DNA from 2 places in the Noviherbaspirillum sp. UKPF54 genome. Region 2 is predicted to be linked to the other one. Evidence: predicted binding sites of a transcription regulator. Region 2 holds the regulator's gene; the other holds the start of a gene.
The links. The regulator sigma-54, encoded in region 2, starts transcription at its own class of promoters, with help from an activator protein. The targets are predictions, from matches to a motif close to TGGCANGNAANCTGCTTT.

Region 1 (7,615 bases), 930 kb from region 2:
GCCGCGCACGCCAAGTGCCCGCGCGAGGCGGTAGACGAACGGCCGGAACCCTACCCCCTGCACCCGCCCCTCCACCAACCAGCGGCACGCCGCCGTGTCCGTGCCTGCAGCGTCGGGCGCACCGGGCGCATCGAGCATAGCGAGCGTTTGGCGCGCGTCGGTCATCGCCTATCCTTCACTGCCTTTACCTGTGGCCGCGCGCGGACGGCTCGCCCACCAGATGCGGCATGCGCCTTCATCCGACACCATGCACGGCCCGACCGGCGAACGCGGCGTGCAGGCTCGCCCGTACAGGCGGCATTGATCCGGATATATCCGTCCCAGAACGACGCTAGCGCAATCGCAGCCCGGCGGCATCTGGCCGGCGCGCTTGCGCTGCGCAGCCGCGTCGAGCGGAAAACGCAGCCGGGCGTCATGCGCCGCGAATGCGCCGCGCAGCCGGTAGCCCGAGCGCGCAATCACCCCGATGCCGCGCCAGTTCGCATCCACCACGTCCATCACCTGCTCCAGATGGCGTTGCGCCACCTGATTTCCGCCTGGGCGAACCGCCTGCGGATAGCAGTTGTCCAGCCTGCGGCAACCTTCGACAAGTTGATGCAGGACCGACCAGGTCGCTGCCAGCAGGCTATCCACGCCGAAGCCGGCAACTGCCACAGGAATCCTGTGCCGGTCCACGACGAAATCCCATTCCTGCGTCCCCATGACGGTGGCCACATGGCCGGGCGCCAGCAGCGCGTCGAACGACGGCTGTCCCGACTCCAGCAGCATCGCAACCGCCGGCCAGGTCCGGCGCGCGGCCAGCAGCACGGAAAGATTGTCCGGCGGGCTATCGGACAGCATCGCCGCCACCGGTGCCGTCGTCGTCTCGAATCCTGCCGCGAACAGCACCACATTGCGCTGTGGTTCGGCGCGCGCCAGGCGCAACGCATCGAGCGGACTGGCGATCGGGCGCACATCGGCGCCGGCGGCGCGCGCCGCCTCCAGAGTGCGCACTTCGCCCTTGGGCACATTGGTTGGCACACGCAGCATGTCGCCGAACGCGAGCAGCGTCACCTTGTGTTCCAGCGACAGCCGGATGGCGTAATGGATATCCTCCTCGGGGCAGACGCAGACCGGACAGCCGGGCCCGGGAATCACTTCCACCTGTGGCGGCAGCACGCTGCGCAGCCCCGACATGGACACGGTGCGTTCGTGTCCGCCGCACACGTTCATGACCTTGACCCTGCGCGGCAAGCCGAGCGCGGCGATCTTCTCCAGCCACTCCTGCGCCGCGCCGCTCATGCCCGTCGCTCCCGCTTGGCGGCGCGCAGCCAGTCCAGCCAGGCGTCCATGCCACCGCCCCTGCGCGCCGACAGGGGCAGCACCGGCGCGGCATTGCCGAGCTGGCGCAAGGCCGCGCTGGCGCGCTGTTCGGAGAAATCTTCCATGCATGGCAGCAAGTCGGTCTTCGTCACCAGCATGGCGTCGGCGGCGCGGAACATCACCGGATACTTGGCGGGCTTGTCGTCGCCTTCCGTCACCGACAGCAGGACGGCGTTGCGATGCTGCCCGAGATCGAAACTCGCCGGGCATACAAGATTGCCGACGTTTTCGATGAAGAGGATGTCCAGGCCCTCCAATGGCGTGTGATGCAGCGCGTCGTGGATCATCGCCGCATCGAGATGGCAGGCCGCGCCCGTGGTGATCTGCAGGGCGGGGACGCCCCTGGCGCGAATGCGCCGCGCGTCGTTGTCCGTTTCCAGGTCGCCCACGATCACCGCGACGTCGAGTTCCCCGCGCAAAGCCTCGATGCTGGCCTCCAGCAGCGCGGTCTTGCCGGCGCCCGGCGACGACATCAGGTTGATCGCGACGACGCCGTGCCGGTCGAAATGCTCCCGGTTGTGGCGCGCGATCCGGTCGTTCTCGGCCAGCAGACCGTGCATCACCTTTACCGGGACCGCCATGCTGTCGTGTGTTGTTGCGCATCCGCATTCGCTACACATTGCCGCTCCTGTGAAAGGTTGGCTGTCAGGGAAGATCGTTATCCGAAAATCAGGTCGACCGACTCGATCAGCATTTCATCGCCGCCAAGGAGTATCGTGTGCGCGCTGCCGCACCGCGCGCAGACAAGCCGGTTGGCGGCGGCGTTACTCTCGGTGCCGCACGCGTCGCAGCGGATGCGCACCGGCATGGAGGTAATGACGAGGCGCGCATGTTCGGCCACCGTATCGATGCGCAACTGTTCATAAGCGGCGCGCAACAGCGCCGGCTCGATTCCGGATAGCGGGCCGATTTGCAGGGTAATGCCGGTGACCGCACGGGCGCGGCGCTGTGCCGCCACGACGACAACCTGGTCCAGCAATGCGCGGCCGATGGCGAGTTCATGCATCGCGCGCTCCCTGCGTCATTAGGACGTCGACCAGGCCCCAGGTGGCTTCGGCATCTTCAGGAGCAATTTTTTGGATCGCGTAACCGACGTGGACAATGACGAAATCGCCGCACGCTATGGAGTCCGACGGCAACAGGAAGAGGCTGACCTCGCGTTCGACGCCGTTGGCCGAGCAGCGCGCCATCGTTCCGTCGACCGTCACGACTTGCATTGGAATCGCCAGGCACATCGCAGCCTCCTTGCATGCACTCTGCCGGCTATTACATCCGCCGCTTCCGCCCGCGTCAAGACAGGCTGATCAATAAAGGGCGCGATGACGCGATCATGGTTGGCAGCAATTTTCCTCGCATGCAAACAGGTTCACGCCGGCCTCTATGGCGGGTTTGAACGAGATCAAAACAGTCGTATCAAGGACGCGTATGTTTTTTCAACTCACCCTACCGCGCAGGCCACCACCATGAGCGATCCGATTTCCTCGATCATGCACGCGACTGTCACCCCGGTCAGCATGGACGATACCGTGGAGATAGTGGAACTCCTCATGAAAACCAGGCACATCTCTTCCGCGCCCGTCTACGATGGCGACGGTGCCATTCTCGGCATCGTCACCGCGACCGACCTGGTGAAATTCCATGCGATGGGGAAAGATCCAAAAATCGTGAAGGCGTGGGAAATCTGCACCTATCGCCCGGTCGAGGTCACGCCGGATACGCCGGTGATCGAGGTTGCCGCATTGATGCTGGAACACAAGGTTCACCATGTGGTGGTGATGGAAAACGAGGCAATGTGCGGGATCGTCTCGTCGCTAGACTTTGTCCGCCTGTTCGCCGAACAGAATCGGCGCTAGCGGCCTCGGCGGTCGTGCTGCCGCCGCTCCACCATATCCCAGCCGATTTCCTGCCGGATTTGCTCCGGGTCGTGCAGGGGCGCGCGCGTATTCTGCCGGCGCTCATTCTGCCGCCGTTCCAGATACTCTCTGACTTTTTCCTTCGCTTGTTTCGGCTGTTCCATCGCGGGATTCCAGTTTGCCGCCTGAGGAGCGGTTCGAGGGAATGGCACGGTCATGGCCAACACCGCCGGCCGACTGTTAACGTACGGGTTCTGACTGGATGGCGTTTGATACGACACAATGAATGGCCAGCTGCATCCGCCATGCATGCCTCATCGCGCCGGCGCCAGGCGAAAAAAAACCCGCTGTCTTGCGGCAGCGGGTTCAATCCAATTCAAGGAGAGTTGGAGGAGACAGGAGTAATCATACGTTCAGGCTGGCATGTCGTCCGCTTTATTCTTCGAATAGCAGACATTCATGAATCAAATACCACCTGAACCGGATTGCCGCGTCAATGTTGCCGGCACATCTGCTTCACCTTTTTCGAGACCAGCACCGGCAGATAATCGGGAATCTGCGCCGTGGCCTTCATTTGTCCCAATATTTCTTCATACAGTTCGGCGATCTCGTCGAGCGGCCGGTGCATTTCGTCGGCAATTGCCTGCATGCTTCCGCGATGCCGCTGCCGGTCATGGCTATCCGTGTAAATCGTCCCGTCGGTCTGGCTGGCGTTCCCTGTTTCTTCGCGCGCGGCTGTCATGAGTGGCTCCGTGTCATCTGAAACAGACTTTCAGCCTGTGGCACCCGCTTCGCGCCGGCGCCTGACGTTCAGATAAGCATAGACAGCTTCCGACAAAAGCCATTATTAAAAGAATAATCTTCGCGAAAAATCACGCCGCAGGATACATAGGGAATTAACGTGCCCGGCCCTTGATACACAGCGCGATTCCCGCAAGCACCGCCAGCCCGGCCAGCACGCCCAGATAGCCCGCCACGTCGGCAATGCTCGCGCCCATCTGGTTCAGGCGCAGCGATGCCTGGATGCCGGCGGTGCTCGGAATCAGCCAGCGCAGCAGTTGCAGCGGATAAGGCAGCGCCTCGCCCGGCCAGGAAAATCCGGACAGAAAGGCCATCGGGATCGAGGTGAACAGCAAGACCTGGATGGCGCGCTCGCGGTTGGCGAAGACGAGACCGGCCAGCGCGCCGAGCGCGGCCACGGCGGGAATGAACAGCATCAGCAACAGCACCGCTCCCCCGATGTTGGCCGCGCGCGGATATTCGTGTACCGCGAAAATCCAGCCTAGATACAACAAGCCCATGAACACGCCGAAGGTGGAAAAGGCGGCGATGCGGCCAAGCCAGACATGCGTGCCTGCCCGGTGGACCGCGCTCTCCGCCCAGGTACCGACGAGCAGCGCCACGCCCATCAGCAGCGTCTGCTGGATGATGATGATCGCCACCGCCGGCACCGCGTAATTGCCGTAGCCTTCATCCGGATTGAACAGCGCCACCAGCTGCGTGTTGATCGGGCTGCGGCTATCGGCGGCCTGGCGCGCGCTCTGGCCCTTGCTTTGCAGCTTCTTGATTTCGATGCCGGCCGAGACGGTGCCAACCGCTTCCGCGAATCCGGTCAGTACGGTCTTGTTCAGCAGCAGGTAGGCGCCGTTGCCTTCGACCGGGACCACCGCTGCCTCGCCGCGCAGCACGTTGCGCTTCAAGTCTTTCGGCAGGATCGCATAGCCTTCGATGTCGCCTTTCCACAGCGCCTGCCGCGCGTCGCGCTCGTCGCCCGTGACCAGCGCGACGTCCAAGCGCGGGCTGGCCTGCGCAAAGCGCGTGATCTGGCGTGACAGGCTGGAATGATCGAGATCGACGATGGCCACCGGCACGCGCGTGACCACTTGCGTGGAAAACGGCCACGGGTAGAAAAAACCATAGAACAGCGGGGCCACCACCAGGAACAGCAGCGCGCCCTTGTCGCGCACCACCGCTTTCATCGTGTCGAGCCACGCCTGGATGAACACGCCGCGATTCATCGCGCCCCCCATGAGTCCGGCTGTTGCGCAGCCTTCGCCAGCGCGCAGGCAGCAGCGAGCAGCAGCGCCAACGTCACGGCCGGCATCCAGACCAGCGCAGGCAGCGAGTAACGCATCGGCGCCCCCATCTGCAGCTGCTCGATCTGCACCCGCAAATAGTGCGTGAACGGCAGGCTGTCGGCCCACAGGCGGGCGCGGGCCGGCATGGCCGACAGCGGAAACGCCGCGCCGCTGAAGGCGAAGGCTGGCGCTGTGACGATGCCGGTGACCGACAAGGCGGTGCGCAGCGAGCGCGTTACGGCTGCAACCACGGCGCCGAGCGCGATCGACAGCGCCAGCATCGCCATCAGGGCCAGCAGCGTAAACACGAGCGAACCGGCCGGATGCATGCCGCCGGCGATGATCACCGCCAGCAGGCCGGATACGCCGGCCGCGCTCAGCGAAATGAAGGGAATGCTCAACTTGCCAAGCAAGGCGGCGAAAAACGATGCTCTCTCCTGCCCTTGCATAGCGGTATTGCGCCATTCGCCGATCGTGGCGTCGCGCAACTCGGTGCCGACCGACCAAGCGCCGGCGGCCATCGCAAAGATGTGCAACAGCGCCGGAATCAGCGCCATGCCGAGGAATTGCAGGTAATCGAGAGACGGATTGAACAGGTTGGCGAGGCTGGCGCGGATCGGCTCGGCGGCAAGCCTGGCGGCGCGCAGCGGTTCGCCGCGCTTGTTGCGCGCGACGATCTCGATGCCCGCCGACAGCGTCCCTACCGCGGTACGCACATCGCGCTGGATGATGCCGGAGTGCGAGCTGAACTGCGCGTTATGCAGCAGCGTGACTTGCGCCGCATGGCCGCGCTTGACGTCGCGCGCGAATTCGCGCGGGATTTCGACCACGCCGTACACGCGGCCGGCGCGCATCGACTGCTCGACCTGCCACTCGTCATCGTACCGCGCGACCACCTGCAGGCCGGGCGTCGCGTCGAGGAAGCGCACCAGCTGGCGCGACAACGCCGAATGGTCGGCATCCCACACACCGACCGGCAGCCGGGTCGGAATCCCGTTGGAAAAGATCCACCAGATCAGCGCGACCGACAGCAGCGGCACCCAGGAAATCATTGCGACATCCCAGGGGCGGCGGCGCAGCAGCTGCCACTCGCGCCGCAGGCTGGCCCGGAAAATTTGTGCATGCATCGCGCGCTTACTGGACGATCACGCTCATGCCCGGGCGCACGCCTGCGATCGGCGCCGCCGGCCGCGCCCGCACTTCGAAAGTGCGCGCATCGAAGCCCTGGTTCGCATGGGTGGCGCGCCAGGTCGCAAAATCCGGCAGCGCCGCGGTGTAGTACACCTTCATTTTTGCCTTGCGGTTGCCGAGCGCCGGAATGACGACATCGATCTCCTTGCCTTCGGCGAAGCGCTGCAGCTTGTCCTCGCGCACGTTGAATACTGCCCACTGGTCCTGCAGGTCGACCACGGTCACCACCGCCACGCCCTGGGGCGACAGTTCGCCGGCGCGCGCGAACACCTTGACCACTTCGCCGGCGACCGGGCTCTTCAGTTCGGTTTCGGCCCTGGCCGCTTCCACCTCGGCCACCACGCCCGACACCTGACGCGCCTGCGCGGCGGCGGCCGCCTTGTCCTCGCTGCGCGCGCCGGATTTCGCCATGTCGTACTGGGCTTTCGCAGCTGCAGCCAGGTCGCGCGCGGCGCGGTAATTGGTCTGCGCCTCGTCGCGCTTCTGCTCGGCGACCAGGCCTTCCTTCGCCAATGCTTCGACGCGCTTCAACGAATTCTGCGCCAGTTCGGCGGCGGCCTGCGCACGCTGCCAGTTGGCCTGCGCCATGCGGATTTCCTCGGCGCGCGCGCCCGCCTGCGCCTTGGCCGACACGGCTTTCGCGGCGTCGCGCGCGGCGCTGGCCTGCTCCAGCTTGGCGGCCACTTCGGGGCTGTCGATGGCGATCAGCTGGGTGCCGACATTGACCTTGTCGCCTTCCTTGACCAGTACCTGCGCGATGCGGCCCGGGACCTTGGGAGCGATGTCGGTTTCGCGCGCTTCCATCTGTCCCTGGAACACGTCGGGCGCCGGACGCGAGGCATACCAGATGCCGCCGCCGGCGAGCAGGATGGCGGCGATGGCTGCCGCGAGTGCGCTTGCTTTTTTCATGTTTTCCTCAGTCGATTCTGACATCCGCGCGGACGATGTATTGGGGGATTTCGTCGGACAGGCCGCAGGATTCGAGCAGGTTGGCCAGTGCAGTCACGTACTCGTAGGCCGACTGCGCGCGCTCGGTCTGCACCTTGGACAGGTTGATTTCGGCGTCGATCAGCTCCAGCATGGTGCTGGTGCCCTCGCGCGCGCCGGCGGTGCGCAGCTTGAGCAGTTCCT
Region 2 (7,615 bases):
TTTCCAGTTCCAGCCGTTCGGTCAGCAGCTTGGAGACGATCGCGGTGGACGACATGGCCAGCGCGCCGCCCAGCGCAAAGGCAGCGCGCCAGCTGATATCGGTCAGCTGCGGCAGCAGGTGCGCCACCAGCCAGCCGAACAGCATCGCCGCGGCGATCGTGCACAACACCTGCGCCATGCCCAGCCCGAACACCGTGCGCCGCATCGATGACAGCTTCGGCAGCGAGAACTCCAGCCCGATCGAGAACATCAAAAACACGACGCCGAATTCGGCCAGCGTATGGGTAGTTTCATTCTCCACGGCAACGCCCAGCCCGTGAGGCCCGACGACGATACCAACCAGCAAGTACCCCAGCATCGGTGGCAAATGCAGCATGCGGAACGCGACCACGCCGAGTACCGCGGCACCGAGCAAAAGCAAAGTCAGTTCGAGAGCTGAAAACATGGGTTATTAAAAACCAAATTTGATATGCGATTCGCAATCACATTGAGGTGTGTCAAACCGGCTTTTTTGTTGTCATTGGCAGGTTTTTTGCTTTCCTAATTCGTTTATACTTTCGGGCATGAGTGTACCCCATGCAAAAACCCCGCCGATAGCTTTTGATATAAAAAGCGCACAGCGCGCGCTGGACTTGGCGCGCGACACCTTGCAAATCGAAGCCGACGCCCTCCTCGCGCTGAAGAGCCGGTTGTCCGACAGCGCCGACGACAGTTTCGTGCAAGCCGTCGCGCTGCTGCTGCAGTGCAGCGGCCGCGTGGTCGTGTCAGGCATCGGCAAGTCCGGCCATATCGCCCGCAAGATCGCGGCAACCCTGGCATCGACAGGCACGCCTGCGCTGTTCGTGCATGCGGCCGAAGCCTTGCACGGCGACCTCGGCATGATTACCGAGAACGATGCCTTGATCGCCATTTCCAACTCCGGCGAAGCGGCCGAATTCCTGGCGATCATTCCGATTCTCCGCCGCATGGGCGCCAAGCTGATCGCCATCACCGGTAACGCGCAATCGAGCCTGGCCAAGCTCGCCGATGTCCACCTGGACGCACGCGTGGACAAGGAAGCCTGCCCGCTCAACCTGGCGCCGACGGCCAGCACAACCGCCGCGCTGGCGCTGGGCGATGCGCTTGCCGTGGCGTTGCTCGACGCGCGTGGTTTTCGCGAAGAAGACTTTGCGCGCTCCCACCCGGGCGGCGCGCTCGGGCGCCGCCTGTTGACGCACGTGCGCGATGTCATGCGACGCGGCGATGCGATTCCGGCGGTGGCCCCCGATACGCCTCTGCCGGCGGCATTGCTCGAGGTAACCCGGAAAGGCATGGCGATGACGGCCGTCGTCGACGAGGCGTTCCGCGCCGTCGGCATTTTCACGGACGGCGACTTGCGCCGTCTGATCGAATCGGTGCAGGATTTCAGCAAGCTGAAGGTGGCCGACGTGATGCATGCCAATCCGCGCACGGTTGGCCCCGATCAACTCGCAGTGGAAGCGGTGGACGTGATGGAGCAGTTCCGCATCAACCAGATGCTGGTCACCGACGCCGACGGCAAGCTGGTCGGCGCGCTGCACATCCATGACCTCACCCGCGCCAAGGTAATCTGATGGAAGACGCCATCGCCAGAGCCGCGCAAGTACGGCTGATGATTTTCGATGTCGACGGCATCCTGACCGACGGCAGCCTGCATTACGGCCCGGACGGTGAAGTGATCAAGACATTCAACGTACTCGACGGCCACGGCATCAAGCTGCTGCAGCAATCCGGCGTGGCCGCCGCCATCATCAGCGCCCGAAAATCCGATATCGTGGCGCGGCGCGCGGCCGACTTGGGCATCCGGCACCTGTTCCAAGGCGTGCACGACAAGCTCGCCGCATTCCGGCAGTTACTGGAGCACACCGCCATTGCGGCGGAACATTGCGGCTTCATCGGCGACGATGTGATCGATTTGCCGGTCCTGACGCGGGTCGGATTTGCCGCCAGCGTGCCGAACGCGCATCCGGAAGTGCGCTCGCGCGTGCATCATGTCACGCAAGCCGCCGGAGGACGCGGAGCGGCGCGCGAATTGTGCGACTTTATCCTGCGCGCCCAGGGCAACTACGAGACGGCACTGGCGCCGTATCTGCAATGAACGGCAAGGCCCGCCCTTTCCGTGTCGCCGCCATCCTGGTGCCGATGATCGCACTGGCGCTCGGCAGCTTCTGGCTGCTGGAAGTCATGCGGCGCGACAGCGGCGATACCGGCCCCGGCGCGGCGAGGACGGAGCCGGATTTCTACGTTGAAAATTTCAATTACGTCAAACTCGCGCGCGACGGCAAGGTCCAGTACCACTTCTCGGGCGAACGGCTGACGCACAATCCGCAGGACGATTCCTACGATATCCGGCATCCCGTGGTCGTCAGCGTGGGCAATGGCCCGGCGCCGACGACGATGCGTTCGGCGCGCGCGCATGTCAACAGCGACAGCAGCCAGGTGCATTTGTACGACAACGTCCACATGGATCGGCCGGCATCGCAAGACAGCGTGCATATGCACATGACGTCGGAATATCTGCTGGTCTTGCCTGACGATGATGTGATGCAGACCGACAAGCCGGTCCAAATCAATTACGGCCAGTCAGTACTGAACGGCACCGGCATGTTTGCCAATAATGCGACGCGCGAGTTCAGACTGGCGAGCAATGTCCATGGCACGTATCAAGCCCCGGCGCACTAATTCAGGTATAACTTGATTCACTCGAGAGTTTTCATGACACGTTTCTTCTTGCTGCTATTCATGCTCAGTACTGCCATTGCATACAGCGCGCATGCCGAGAAGGCCGATTCCGACAAGCCGACCAATGTCGAAGCCGATCAGATGTTGTATGACGATGTGAAACAGGTCAACACATTTACCGGCAACGTCATCCTCACGCGCGGCACCCTGATCATGAAAGCGTACAAGCTGATCGTGACGCAGGATCCGGCCGGCTATCAGCATGCCACCTTGCTCGCGCCCGCCGGCGGGCTTGCCACCTTCCGTCAGAAGCGCGATGGCAACGACAATCAGTGGGTGGAAGGACAGGCCGAACGCATCGAATACGACGGCAAGTCCGAAATGGTCCGGCTGTTCTCGAAGGCGAAACTGCGGCGGCTGGAGGGCACCAGGCCGACCGACGAAGTCGAGGGCGAATTCATTTCGTATGACAGCCGCGCCGAGTTTTACACGGTGAACAATACGCCGACCGGAGAAAGCAAGCCGGGCGGCGGACGCATCAAGGCCGTCATCCAGCCGCGCACCGAATCGCAGGGCAAATGACATGACGAGCACCTTGGTTGTACGCGGTTTGCAAAAGAGCTACGGCACGCGCCAGGTCGTGCGTGACGTCTCGCTTGACGTCGCCAGCGGCGAAGTGGTCGGCCTGCTCGGTCCCAATGGCGCCGGCAAGACCACATCGTTTTACATGATCGTCGGGCTCGTGCCTTCGGACGCGGGCGAAATCGATCTGAACGGCTCGGCGATTTCGCGCCTGCCGATTCATCGGCGCGCCATGCTCGGCCTGTCGTACCTGCCGCAGGAAGCCTCGGTGTTCCGCAAGCTGACGGTGGCGGACAATATCCGGGCAGTGCTGGAATTGCAGCGTGAGAACGACAAGCCGCTGCCGCGCGCGACCATCGAAAAGCGCCTGAATACTCTCTTGGCCGAACTGCAGATCGAGAAGTTGCGCGACAACCAGGCGTTGTCGCTGTCGGGCGGCGAACGCCGACGGGTGGAAATCGCACGCGCGCTGGCCACCAGCCCGCGCTTCGTGCTGCTGGACGAACCGTTCGCGGGTGTCGATCCGATCGCCGTGATCGAGATCCAGCGCATCGTGCGCTTCCTGAAGGAGCGCGGCATCGGTGTGCTGATCACCGACCACAACGTGCGCGAAACGCTCGGCATCTGCGACAGGGCATACATCATTAACCAAGGCGCGGTTTTAGCCAGCGGCCGCCCCGACGACATCATTGCCAACGAGTCGGTGCGCCGCGTGTATTTGGGCGAACACTTCCGGATGTGAGGAAGCAACCAAACAGGTATGAAACAGACTCTCCAACTTCGCGTCTCGCAACATCTGGCGCTCACGCCGCAGTTGCAGCAATCGATCCGGTTACTGCAGCTATCCACGCTCGAGCTGCATCAGGAGCTGGAGCAGATCCTGTCCGACAATCCGATGCTGGAACGGGTCGACGACCCGCTCGATCATTCGGTGCGCCTGCTGGCCGACGGCGCCATCACGCCCGGCAACGGCAGCGCCGACACCGCGGCACCGGAAGCGAGCGCGCCGGCGGCCTCGGACGAAGGCGAAGGCGGATTCGATAGCCCGCCCGAAGGCGGTGAAGCAGCGTCGTCGGCCGAGGGCGAATGGAGCTTCGACGACGTTGCGCGCACCTCGAAGGCGCCGGAGGACGACGATGCGCGCCCGCAGCTGGAAGCGCACGAAACCACCCTGCGCGAACACCTGCTGGAACAGATGCGCGTGACCGTGCACAGCCAGCGCGACCGCGCACTGGTCGAACTGATCATCGACGCGCTGGACGACAACGGCTACCTGGAAGAGCCGCTGGAGGAAATCCATGCTCGCCTGCCGGCCGAGCTGGAAATCGAACTGGAAGAGCTGCAGGTCGCACTGAAGCTGGTGCAAAGCTTCGAACCGGCCGGCGTCGGGGCGCGCAATGCGTCCGAGTGCCTGGCGATCCAGATCGCACGCTTTCCGAAAGTGCCGCTGGTGACGCGCAGGAGAGCGCTGGAGATAGTCGAAAACCATCTCGCGCTGTTTGCGCAACGCGACTTCAACAAGCTCAAGAAGGCGCTCGATTGCGACGACGAAGACTTGCGTGAAGCGCATGCGGTGATCCGCCGCTGCAATCCGCATCCCGGCGCCATGTTCGCGTCCGATGCATCGGACTATGTCGTGCCGGATGTAATTGTCAAAAAAGCAAAGAACGGCTGGCAAGTGATGCTCAATCACGATGTCATGCCCCGCCTGCGCGTCAATGCGCTGTACGCGAATATCCTCAAGCAGAGCAAGGGTGAGGGTTCACTGACCGCGCAGCTGCAGGAAGCCAAGTGGCTGATCAAGAACATGCGGCAGCGCTTCGACACGATCTTGCGCGTTGCACAAGCGATTGTTGATCGGCAAAGAAATTTCTTCTCGCATGGCGCAGTCGCGATGCGCCCCCTTGTCTTGCGTGAAATAGCTGATACACTGGGTTTACACGAAAGTACTATCTCACGTGTAACAACTCAAAAATATATGCTGACCCCGCATGGCATGTTTGAGTTGAAGTACTTCTTCGGTAGCCACGTCGCGACCGAAGCCGGGGGCGAAGCTTCGTCGACCGCGATACGGGCACTGATCAAACAATTGATAGGAGCTGAAGACCCCAAGAACCCATTCTCTGATAGCAAAATAGCGGATATGTTGGGTGAACAGGGCATGGTCGTTGCGCGTCGCACAGTCGCGAAGTACCGCGAAGCTCTGAAAATCCCTCCAGTCAATCTGCGCAAATCCTTGTAGTCATCGTGTAGTGAGTGTTGTTTCTGTTGCCGTGTTCCTGCGTAGCCCTCACGTCTACGCGACGATCGAACGGGGCACGTTGCGAACCTCCGGCGACACCATCCATAGGAGCGCTGTATGAATCTGAAAATCAGTGGACATCATCTCGAACTGACGCAACCCATCCGCGACTACGTACAAACCAAACTGGAACGCATCAGACGTCATTTCGATAATGTCATTGATGTCACGGTCATCCTGTCAGTCCAGAAGCTATCGGAAAAAGAACGGCGCCAAAAGGCCGAAATCAACTTGCACATGCGCGGAAACGTCATCCACGTCGAGAGCATCCACGAGGACCTGTACGCCGCCATCGACCTGATGACCGACAAGCTGGACCGTCAAGTCTTGAAGCACAAGGACAAGATCCAGGATCACCAGCACGAAGCGATCAAGCGCATTCCGGAAACCCAAAGCGCCGCCTGACACGGCGGCAAGGCCGGCCAGACCGGCGACAGAAAGGACGCAGCGATGCGTCCTTTTTTATTGCAGCCACTGTCCTTCCGACGACAGTCCCGCCCCCGCCGATCCCGATAAAATACCGCTTTCCCGTCGACCTCCTTCCGCTTCCATGTCCGACCATATCCAGACCAGCATCCAGAATCGCACCGGCTTTCTGACGCTCGACCGCCCCAAGGCGCTCAATTCATTGTCGCTGCAAATGGTGCGCGCGCTGACCGCCACCCTGCTGGGGTGGCGCAGCGACCCCGAGGTGCGTGCTGTCGTCATCCGCAGCACGAGCGAGCGTGCATTTTGCGCCGGCGGCGACATCCGCTTCTTTCATGACGCCGGCACCAGAACGCCGCAGGGCGGCAGCGCCCTGCTGGAAGATTTTTTCACGGAAGAATATGCGCTCAACCACCTGATCCACCACTATCCAAAACCGTATATCGCCATCATGGACGGCATCGTGATGGGCGGCGGCATGGGAATCTCGCAGGCCGGCCCGGGCAACCGCCTGCGCGTGGTAACCGAGCGTACCAAGATGGCGATGCCGGAAGTGAATATCGGCCTGTTCCCCGATGTGGGCGGCAGCTTCTTTCTGTCGCGTGCACCAGGGCAGATTGGCGCCTATCTCGGCGTCACCGGTGAAATCATTGGTGCCGCCGATGCGCTGTACGCCGGCCTGGCGGATGTCTATGTGCCATCCGCCCGCCTGCCCGCCCTGCTGGAGCTGATCGCATCCGATAACGGCGACGACGTTCGCGCGACGATCCGCTCGTTTGCCATGCAGGCTGACACGGTCGTTCCGGCGACCAGTATGCTGGCTGAGCAACGCGCGCTGATCGATCGCCATTTCGCACACGACGACGTCGTGTCGATTGCCGCCTCGCTGGCAAGCGATGTCGATCCGTTCGCGCAAAAAACGCTGGCGGTGATGAACAAGCGCTCGCCGCTGATGATGTGCGTGACGCTTGCGCAACTGCGGCGCGGCGCAAAACTGGGCATTGCCGATTGCCTGCGCATGGAACGCACGATGGTGCGACGCTGCTTCGAGCATGGCGAAGTGCTTGAGGGCGTGCGCGCCGTGGTGATCGACAAGGACAATGCGCCACGCTGGAATCCGTCCATGCTGGACGAAGTGTCGCCGGACATGATCGAGCACTTCTTCGCCTCGGCATGGCCGCCGCACGCGCATCCGCTGCGTGACCTCGGCTGATTCGTCGTCAGATTTCGTCGACCTGGAACAGGCGCCGATGCTCGCGCATCGCGTAGCGATCGGTCATGCCTGCGATGTAGTCGGCCACCTTGCGCGCCTGCGACGGCGCCCCGATCGTCACCTGGTAATCGGGCGGCAGCAAGCCCGGCTCCTGCATGAAGGCGTCGAACAGCTCCTTGATGATGCGGCGCGCCTTGCTGGTCATGCGGTTGACTTGGTAATGGCGATACAGGTTTTCCCGTAAGAAGCGCTTGAGAAAGGCCGCTTCCCGAGTCATCCCGTCGGAAAAGGTGATCAGCGCCGGCGCGCGGCGCACATCCTCCAGCGTCTTCACCTGCGCATCCTGGATGCGTGATTGCGACGCCTGGATCAGGTCGACAATCAGGGCGTTG

Region 1: FAY22_RS03435 (cyclic nucleotide-binding/CBS domain-containing protein) is a predicted target of sigma-54. The motif match lies at 2,713-2,730, and genes of this name have one in related genera.

Annotation. Positions count from the first base shown of each region.
Region 1 covers NZ_CP040128.1:724,611-732,225, reverse strand. Annotated here, with positions in the region: gene hypF (carbamoyltransferase HypF) at 1-165, opposite strand, end outside; gene hypD (hydrogenase formation protein HypD) at 169-1,281, opposite strand; gene hypB (hydrogenase nickel incorporation protein HypB) at 1,278-1,943, opposite strand; gene FAY22_RS03445 (hydrogenase maturation nickel metallochaperone HypA) at 2,021-2,368, opposite strand; gene FAY22_RS03440 (HypC/HybG/HupF family hydrogenase formation chaperone) at 2,361-2,597, opposite strand; gene FAY22_RS03435 (cyclic nucleotide-binding/CBS domain-containing protein) at 2,826-3,215, shown strand; gene FAY22_RS21915 (hypothetical protein) at 3,212-3,379, opposite strand; gene FAY22_RS03430 (DUF3562 domain-containing protein) at 3,709-3,957, opposite strand; gene FAY22_RS03425 (ABC transporter permease) at 4,112-5,233, opposite strand; gene FAY22_RS03420 (ABC transporter permease) at 5,230-6,420, opposite strand; gene FAY22_RS03415 (HlyD family secretion protein) at 6,428-7,393, opposite strand; gene FAY22_RS03410 (TolC family protein) at 7,401-7,615, opposite strand, start outside.
Region 2 covers NZ_CP040128.1:4,516,115-4,523,729, reverse strand. Annotated here, with positions in the region: gene FAY22_RS20910 (monovalent cation:proton antiporter family protein) at 1-445, opposite strand, end outside; gene FAY22_RS20905 (SIS domain-containing protein) at 564-1,592, shown strand; gene FAY22_RS20900 (HAD family hydrolase) at 1,592-2,116, shown strand; gene lptC (LPS export ABC transporter periplasmic protein LptC) at 2,113-2,700, shown strand; gene lptA (lipopolysaccharide transport periplasmic protein LptA) at 2,734-3,282, shown strand; gene lptB (LPS export ABC transporter ATP-binding protein) at 3,284-4,024, shown strand; gene FAY22_RS20880 (RNA polymerase factor sigma-54) at 4,043-5,524, shown strand; gene hpf (ribosome hibernation-promoting factor, HPF/YfiA family) at 5,642-5,989, shown strand; gene FAY22_RS20870 (enoyl-CoA hydratase/isomerase family protein) at 6,135-7,223, shown strand; gene FAY22_RS20865 (deoxyguanosinetriphosphate triphosphohydrolase) at 7,231-7,615, opposite strand, start outside.